2 regions of the Sphingobium sp. WCS2017Hpa-17 genome follow, and region 2 is predicted to be linked to the other one. Evidence: riboswitches for the same ligand, from Rfam matches in the RefSeq annotation. Region 2 holds a riboswitch; the other holds the start of a gene.
The links. A riboswitch is a leader RNA that binds a small molecule or an ion and turns the genes downstream of it on or off. The one in region 2 is predicted to bind cobalamin.
Positions count from the first base shown of each region.

Region 1: linked by a shared signal. The riboswitch ahead of RQH62_RS01720 (TonB-dependent receptor domain-containing protein) and the one ahead of RQH62_RS04950 (TonB-dependent receptor domain-containing protein) in region 2 are both predicted to bind cobalamin.

Region 1 covers NZ_JAVTIV010000001.1:377,664-381,875, reverse strand. The annotation lists gene RQH62_RS01725 (ABC transporter substrate-binding protein) at 1-768, shown strand, start outside; gene RQH62_RS01720 (TonB-dependent receptor domain-containing protein) at 785-2,641, opposite strand; cobalamin riboswitch at 2,809-3,020, opposite strand; gene fdhD (formate dehydrogenase accessory sulfurtransferase FdhD) at 3,088-3,885, opposite strand; gene RQH62_RS01710 (formate dehydrogenase subunit delta) at 3,917-4,212, opposite strand, start outside.
Region 2 covers NZ_JAVTIV010000002.1:135,352-139,563, forward strand. The annotation lists gene cobO (cob(I)yrinic acid a,c-diamide adenosyltransferase) at 1-126, shown strand, start outside; gene RQH62_RS04945 (cobyrinate a,c-diamide synthase) at 129-1,430, shown strand; cobalamin riboswitch at 1,443-1,632, shown strand; gene RQH62_RS04950 (TonB-dependent receptor domain-containing protein) at 1,786-3,723, shown strand; gene RQH62_RS04955 (hypothetical protein) at 3,762-4,212, shown strand, end outside.

The DNA.
Region 1 (4,212 bases), on a different contig from region 2:
ACCGGCGCGGCCGCACCTACGCAACATCCTCGGCGCATCGTGTCGCTCAACGTCTGCGCCGATCAATATCTGCTCGCTCTGGCCGATCCGGGGCAGGTCGCCGCGCTCAGCAGCAACGCCCGCGACCCGTCCCTGTCGGCGGCGGCGGACAAGGTGCGCGGCCTGCGCACGCTGCGCCGCCCTTCGGAGGAAGTGCTGGCGATCCAGCCGGACCTGATCCTGGGCTTCCCGATCGGCGAGAATAAGGTCGCTGGAGTTCCACCGGGCAACTGGCGCACGCTCGGCCTGGCCAGCGCGGAAAGCTATGGCGCTATCCTCGACCAGATCCGGCAGGTCGCGCGCGCCATCGGTCATGTCGATCGGGGAGAGGCGCTGATCGCGCGCATGAACCGCGACCTCGCCACTCTGCCGCGCTCCACGCGCGCTGGCGTCGCGGCCTATTATCAGCGGCGCGGCTATATGACCGGCACCGGCACGCTGATCGACGATCTCATGCACCGCGCCGGTCTCACCAATCTCGCCGCCCGGCTCGGCAAGCCCGCGTTGGCGCAGGTATCGCTGGAGGAAATGGTCGCCGCCCGCCCCGACTGGCTGATCGTGGAAAGCGCGACCGACCGGGTGGTCGATCAGGGCACGGAGATGCTGCACCATCCCGCGCTGCGCACCATCCCGCGCATCAGCCTGCCGCAAAGCTGGACCGTCTGCGGCGGCCCCGCCTATGTGCAGGCGGCAAAGGCCATCACGGCGCGCCTGAACGCGCCGCGCTGACCCCGGCCAGCAGTCCTCAGAAGCGAACACGCACGCCGCCATAGGCAGCGCGACCATAGGTGCCATAACCATAGGCCGTCTGGTAATTCTCATCGGTCAGATTGTCGACGCGACCATAGACTTCCAGATGTTCGCCCACAGGGAAGGACGCGCGCACGCCGGCCAGCGCATAGCCGTCGAGCCGGCGGGTGTTCGCTGCATTGTCGAAACTGTCGCCGACCATCGTGATGGTCGCACCGGTGGACAGGCCGAACGGCCAGACATAGTCGGCCGACACGCTCACCGCATCGGCGGCACGGCGGGCCAGACGGTTGCCGAAATTGGCCGATCCGGCCGACCGGTCGCGCGCATCGACATAGCTGTAGGCGGCGGTCACGGTCAGCGCATCCACCGGCTTCAGCGCGATCGACGCTTCCACGCCCTTGGCGCGGGTGCGGTCGATATTATTGTATCGGCCGAACGGCGGCAACGAAGCATCATAATTGATCTGATCAGTCGTATCGCGCCGGAAAGCCGTAACCGACAATGTGGCCCGCCCATCGTCCAGCATCTGGTCAAAGCCAATATCATAGCTTTTCGACCGCTCTGGACGCAGCGCTGCATTGCCATAGTCACTGTACAACTGGAACAGCGACGGCGCCTTGAATCCCTCGCCATAGCTCAGCCGCACATTGGTCGCGCCGCCATTGGGCGAATAATTGGCGTTGGCGCCGACGGTGGTCGCGCCACCGAACTGGCTATGATCGTCATGGCGCAGACCGCCGGTAACGGCGAGGCCGGTGAAGGGCTTCACGATCGCCAGCGCATAGACGCTGTCGATGTTGATCTTCACGCTCGTCGTGCTAAAGGCGTCGTAATAATCATAGTCCGGCCGCTCATGCTCGTAACCGAAGACCAGCTTGGCCTGATCGACCGGCGCATAGACGCCTTCATATTCGAAGCGCAAATTGGTGCCGCTATAGCCATAATCGACCGCCGCGCCGCGCGCCGAATAATAGTCGCGATCGTTACGCATCCAGGTGACGGCCGCCCGATTGGTCAGCTTGCCATCCAGCAGCGCCAGATTGATACCGGCATAGCCGACATATTGGTCGGAAATCGCGACTTCGGGCGTATCGGCCAGCACATAGGTCGGCGCGGGGAAGCCATCCACGTCCAGATCTGCATGGATATAGTAACCGCGCAGGTCGAGGCTCAAATTATCCGAGAAGGTCAGCTTCAACCGAGCGTTCGCGGCAATATTCTCAGTACCGTCCCGCTCCGTGCCATTGGCCGCCGACGAGATGCCATCGGTGCGGAAATAGGCCGCGCCGATGCCGCCCGACGCGATGCCGGCGGTGCCGGACACGTCCGCCTTGGCGCTGAACGTATCGCTATAGCCATATTCGGCCGAAGCATTGGCGCCGAAGCCCTCGGCCGGCACGCCGGTCATGATGTTGACCACGCCGCCGATCGCCTGGCTGCCATGCACCACCGAGTTGGACCCGCGCAGCACCTCGATCCGGCGGATATTGCCGGTCAGCAGCGGTCCGAAATCATACCCGTCGCCAATGCCGCTGGGATCGTTGACCTTCACCCCATCGATCAGCACCAGCGTCTGCGTCGTTTCCGCGCCGCGCAGCGACACGCCTGTCTGCGCGCCGACGGTGCCGTTGCGGTTGAACCGCACGCCCGGCGTCGTCGCCAGCAGGTCGACCACGTCGATCGCCTGCCGCGTCCTGATCGTGTCCGCGTCGATGATCGTGATCGCCTGTCCGACCTCGTCACGCGACTGCTCGATGCCAGCAGCGGTCACAACGATCTCGTCATCCGTCTGCGCAAAGGCGGAATTCGCGGCCATCAAAGCCACGAGCGAAAGTCCATATTTCAACATTTATTGCCCCTACAGCGTCAAAGCGACGTCGGCAGGGGCGTCCGCCCGAAAGCGGTCGGGTGTTGGAGGGATGACGCCATATCCCGTCCGCAGCCCGATGCGGCCCCGGCCGCATGGCGTCGCTCGACGGAAAAACCACCGTGCCCCGACCATCCCCTGGACCAAAGCAAAAGCGACCAAGCGCCGGCCGGTCTCCTGGCTCGCGGGTCACAGCATGATGCACACCTTCCCGGATTGCTCCAGTGGCTGCCCTTTTGGGGCCAGTGCATCGCGCTATCCGCTTACAGTTGCAGGGACAGCCGTGGATTAAGGCGCTTGTGACGCCCGCACCACATTCCCGATTAACCCGTTTCCGGGCACCGGCGCGATCATGTTGCAGGAAAGCCAAGCCTCCCCACGCCGCGCGCCATAAGGGAAAGCGGGGACGCTGCCAAGCGGGCGCCGGTTTAGATCCTGCCGCTGTGTCCCCGTTGCAACAGCGCGTCGGATCGCGCCAGCACGACCAGCGGCAATCCCGCCGCCTCGGCCCGTTCCGCCGCCAGTCGGGTCGGCGCGGAGATAGTGACCAGCAGCGGGCAATCGGCCAGCACCGCCTTCTCCACCAGTTCATAGGAGCAACGCGAAGACAGCAGCGCAAAACCGCCGTCCCAGTCCGCACCCATCCGCGCCATCGCCCCGATCAGCTTATCGAACGCATTGTGCCGCCCGACATCCTCCCGCGCCAGCCGGATCGCGCCGTCCGCGCCGACCCAGGCCGCCGCATGCGCCGCGCCGGTCGCGCCATTCAACGGCTGATGTTCGCGTAAGCCATCCAGCGCGCGGAATATGGCCGCCCGGTCCGCCCGCGACGTTGCGGTCACATGCGGCAAAGGCCGGATCGCCTGCTCCAGATTCTCGATCCCGCACAGCCCGCAGGAGGAATCCGACGCGCGATACCGCACCCGCTCCAGCAGCCCATCGGTGCGATGCGGCGGCAATGTCGCGCGGGCGATGATCCCTGCGCCCGTATCATGCACATCGACGTCCAGCAGCGCATCGTCCCGGCCGACCAGCCGTTCGGCCAGGCTGAATCCCTGTACCAGATCGCCGATATCGGTCGGCGTCGCCATCAGCACGGCATAGCCCGCGCCATTATATTCGATCGCGACCGGCACTTCCTGCGCCAGCGGCCGATCGACCACCTGCGTCGCGCCATCGGGCGTCAGGCGATCGAATGTCAGGGGGCTGGCGGCGGCATCATCCATGATCACGGCCTAGCGGCAGACGGCATCCCGCTCAACCAGCGTCGCAATGCCCCGCCTCATCCACCGCATTGAACTGCGCCGCATCGACATCGGGGGCCGGCCTGCCCTGCGCCATCCGGGCCACGGCGGCGGCAACCATCGGCGAAAGCCGTTCAGGCTGCTCCTTCGCCATGGCGACAATCTGTGCCTTCATCCGCGGATCCCAGAAGCGGGTCAGATGTTCGGCGAGCGCTTCCGTCGCCTTCTCTTCGCCCATCATCGCCATGTTGCGGGCGATCTGGTGCGCCATATAGACGAGCCGGTCCGTGGTGGACATGGCATGACTGT
Region 2 (4,212 bases):
GTCGTCGTGACCGGCCGCAACGCGCCCGATGCCCTGATCGAGGCGGCCGATCTGGTGACCGACATGGTGCAGGTGAAGCATCATTTTCACGCCGGGATCAAGGCGCAGCGGGGCATCGAATTTTGACGGTGGCGCTGGGGCGCGGCCTGATCGTCGGTGCCCCGGCATCGGGTGTCGGCAAGACCATGGTGACGATCGGGCTGCAACGCGCCTTTGCCGATTGGGGCCTTGCGGTACAGGGCGCCAAATGCGGGCCGGATTATATCGACCCGGCCTTTCATGCGGCTGCGGCCGGGCGACCCTCGATCAATCTGGATGGCTTTGCCATGGCGCCGGCGATGCTGCGCGGATTGGCCGCGCACGTCGCATCGACTGTCCAACTCGTTGTCGCAGAAGGGGCGATGGGCCTTTACGATGGCGCGCGGGCGCAGGACCGGTCGGGTGCTTCGGCTGATGTCGCGCGCCTGCTTGGCTGGCCGATGCTGCTGGTGGTCGATGCCCGTGCGGCCGCGCAGACGGTGGCGGCCGTCGCGCATGGCTGCGCCACCTTTCCCGGCGCGCCCGCCATTGCCGGAGTGATCGCCAACCGGGTCGCCAGCCCGCGCCATCGGCAGATGGTCGAGGATGGCTTTGCCCGTATCGGCCTGCCCCTGCTCGGTGCGATTTCCACCGATGACGGGCTGGCCATGCCGTCCCGCCATCTGGGTCTGGTGCAGGCGGACGAGACGGACGCGCTGGAATCGCGGATCAGCGCGATCACGGAACGGGTGGCGGCCCAATGCGATCTCGATGCGGTCTTCGCGGCGGCCGGTGCGACGGCGGATCGGCCGATGCAGCCGCCCGGCATCCGGCCGCCGGGGCAGCGGATCGCCATCGCCCGCGACGCGGCCTTCAGCTTCTTCTATCCGCATATGGCGCATTGGTGGCGGGCGGCCGGCGCGGAGTTGCACTTCTTTTCCCCGCTGGCCGACGAAGCACCGCCTGCCGATTGCGATGCCTGCTGGCTACCGGGCGGCTATCCCGAACTCCATGCCGGGCGGATCGCGGCCAATCGGCGATTTCTCGATGGCCTGCGGGCCTTTGGCCAGACACGCCCGATCCATGGCGAATGTGGTGGCTATATGGTGCTGGGCCGTGTGCTGGAGGATGGCGAGGGCATGATGCATGCGATGGCGGGCCTGCTGCCGGTTGAGACAAGCTTTGCCCGCCGGCGCATGACATTGGGCTATCGGCGGGCGCGGTTGCGGCAGGACAGCCGCTTCGCCCGTGCCGGGCAGGAACTGCTGGGTCATGAATTCCATTATGTCAGCATCACCGCGAGCGAGGGTGAAGCGCTGGCCGACATGGCCGACGCAGAGGGGCAGGCGATCGCGCCGGCGGGCCACCGGGTGGGCCATGTGACGGGTGGCTTCTTCCACTTGATCGCCTGATCCAACTGGATTAGGGCCGCGGCTGCGTCAGGTTCCCCGCAAGGGGATCAAAAGGGAACGGGGTTCAAGACCCCGGCTGCCCCTGCAACTGTGAGCGGCGAGCCATCGAGGCACAGGCCATTGGGATGCGTATCCCGAGAAGGCGCTTCGAAACGGCATGGACCCGCAAGCCAGGAGACCTGCCTGTCGCGGTCGTTCTTCGTCCGGACAGGGTGCGCCGGTCGAACGAGGATATCCTCGCGCAACGACAAGCTGACCGTGCGGATTCGCACGGCGGGGATGTCGTGCGCGCTGGCGTTCGGCATCGCTGTCGCGTCGCGTCCGCCCGGTCCTGTCTATGACTGGGGGGATTATCATGCACTGGATTTCAAAGAGCGGACTTTTCATTCTGGCCGGCCTGTCCACGCCGGCACTGGCCGACGATGCGAGCGAGGTGATCGTCACCGCCCTGCGCCAGCCGCAGGCGATCGAGCAGGTGGCGTCGAGCGTCACCGTGCTGGACAAGGCTGCGATCGACGCGGCGCAGGCGCTGACGGTGTCGGATCTGCTGATCCGCACGCCTGGCATCAGCTTCACCCGCAATGGCGGCTACGGCACGTCGACGTCGATCCGCATCCGCGGCGCGGAAGGGGACCAGACCGTGCTGGTGGTCGACGGCGTCAAGCTGGCCGATCCGTCCTCGACCGGTGGCGGCTATAATTTTGCCACCCTGATGACCGGCGACATCGACCGGATCGAGATTTTGCGCGGTCCGCAATCCATCCTGTGGGGCAGCCAGGCGATCGGCGGAGTCGTCAATGTCGTGACCGCGCGGGCCGAAAAGCCGATCGAAGGCAGCTTCGATATCGAGGCGGGATCGCGCGACACCGTCAGCGCCCGCGCCGGATTGGGCGGCCGGCAGGGGGCGATCGACTGGCAACTCGCCGGCAGCCGCTTCACCACGGAGGGCATTTCCGCGATCAGCCCGCGCTTCGGCGGCAAGGAGAAGGACGGCTATACCAATAGCACACTCAACGGCCGGCTGGGCGTTGCGCTGGCGCCGGGCGTGTCGGTCGATGTGCGCGGCTATTATGCCAAGGGGCGCACGGACATCGACAGTGCCGGCAGCGTGCCGGACAGCCCGGAATATTCGCAGACCGAGGAATGGATCGGCTATGCCGGCCTCAATGCCGACCTGTTCGGCGGGGCACTGCACAATCGCCTCTCCTTCAGCCGCAGCGAGACGCTGCGCGACAATATCAACCCCGCGCGCAAGCTGCGCCAATTGAGCTTCGCCGCCAAGGGCGAGACGAACCGCTACGAATATCAGGGTGTGCTGACGGTCGCGCCGGGCTGGACCGCGACCTTTGGCGCGGAGCGGGAGGAGCAGCGGATGCGCACCGCTTCGCCCTCCGACAGTCTGGCCGCCTATGCGACGATCCATGGCTCGGCGGATATCGACAGCCTCTATGCGCAACTGAATGTCGAGCCGCTGTCCGGGCTGACGCTCAATGGCGGCGTGCGCTACGATCATCATTCGACCTTCGGCGGCAACACCGTGTTGGGTGCGGGCGCGGCCTGGGCGCTGGCCAAGGACAGTATGATCCTGCGCGCCAGCTATGGCGAGGGATTCAAGGCGCCGACCCTGTACCAGCTCTACAGCGACTATGGAAACACGGCGCTGGTGCCGGAAAAATCGCATGGCTGGGATGCGGGCATCGAACAACATCTGTTCGACCATGCCTTGATCCTGTCGGCGACCTGGTTCGATCGCAGCACCGACAATCTCATCACCTATAATGGCTGCCCGACCACCAACCGCCCTGCGCTCTGCTACGCGCCGGGCACGACCACGCCACGCTTTGGCTATTATGCCAATGTCCAGCGCAGCGAGGCGCACGGGCTTGAACTGGCCGGGGTCGCCCATGTCGGCCGGTTGACGATCGACGGCAATTATAGCTGGGTGTCGGCGGAGGACCGGTCGCCCGGCCTCAACTTTGGCAACCAGTTGGCCAGACGTCCGCGCCATGCCGCCAATGGCACGCTGCGCTACGACTGGACCTTCGGCCTCAGCACGACTGTGGCGGTCCGCTGGTCGGGCAAGGCGCTGGACACGGCGCGCACCAGCACGACCGTCGCGCCGTTCGTGAACGATGCCTACACGCTGGTCGATCTCCGCGCCGAAATGCCGGTGCTGGGCAAGCTGACCCTGTTCGGTCGGGTCGAAAATCTGTTTGACGAATATTATGAGACGGCCCGCCGCTACGGCCAGTTGGGCCGCAGCATTCATGCCGGCCTGCGGGCGCGGTTCTGATCCAGACGGACAACCCCTATGACAAGGAGCGAATGACCATGCAGAGCCTATCCCCTGCCGCCGCCCGCCATCTATGGGTGGGACTGATGACACTGGCCAGCACCGTGACGACGCTGGCGCTGGCCTGCGCCACGCCCTTTCCTGCGCTGGCCGCCATCGCTGCGCTGCATGTCCGGCGGCAGGAAGGGATCATCCTGATGCTCGCTGCCTGGGCGGTATCGCAGGGGGTGGGCTATTGCCTGCTCGGCTATGAGATGACCGGCGAGAACAGCGTCTGGGCCGTAACGATGGCGCTGGCGGCGATCGCGGCGCTGTTGGGGGCGGATGGCGTGGCGGGTCGATTGGCCGGCGCGCATCCCGCGTTGCGGCTGGCGGCGGCTTATGGCGTGGCGTTCGTCGCGTTCAAGCTGGTCGTGCTGGGTGGTGCCTTCCTGCTCGGTTCCGGCTGGGCCGCTTTTGCGCCGAATATCCTGGCGCGGCAGTTCGGCC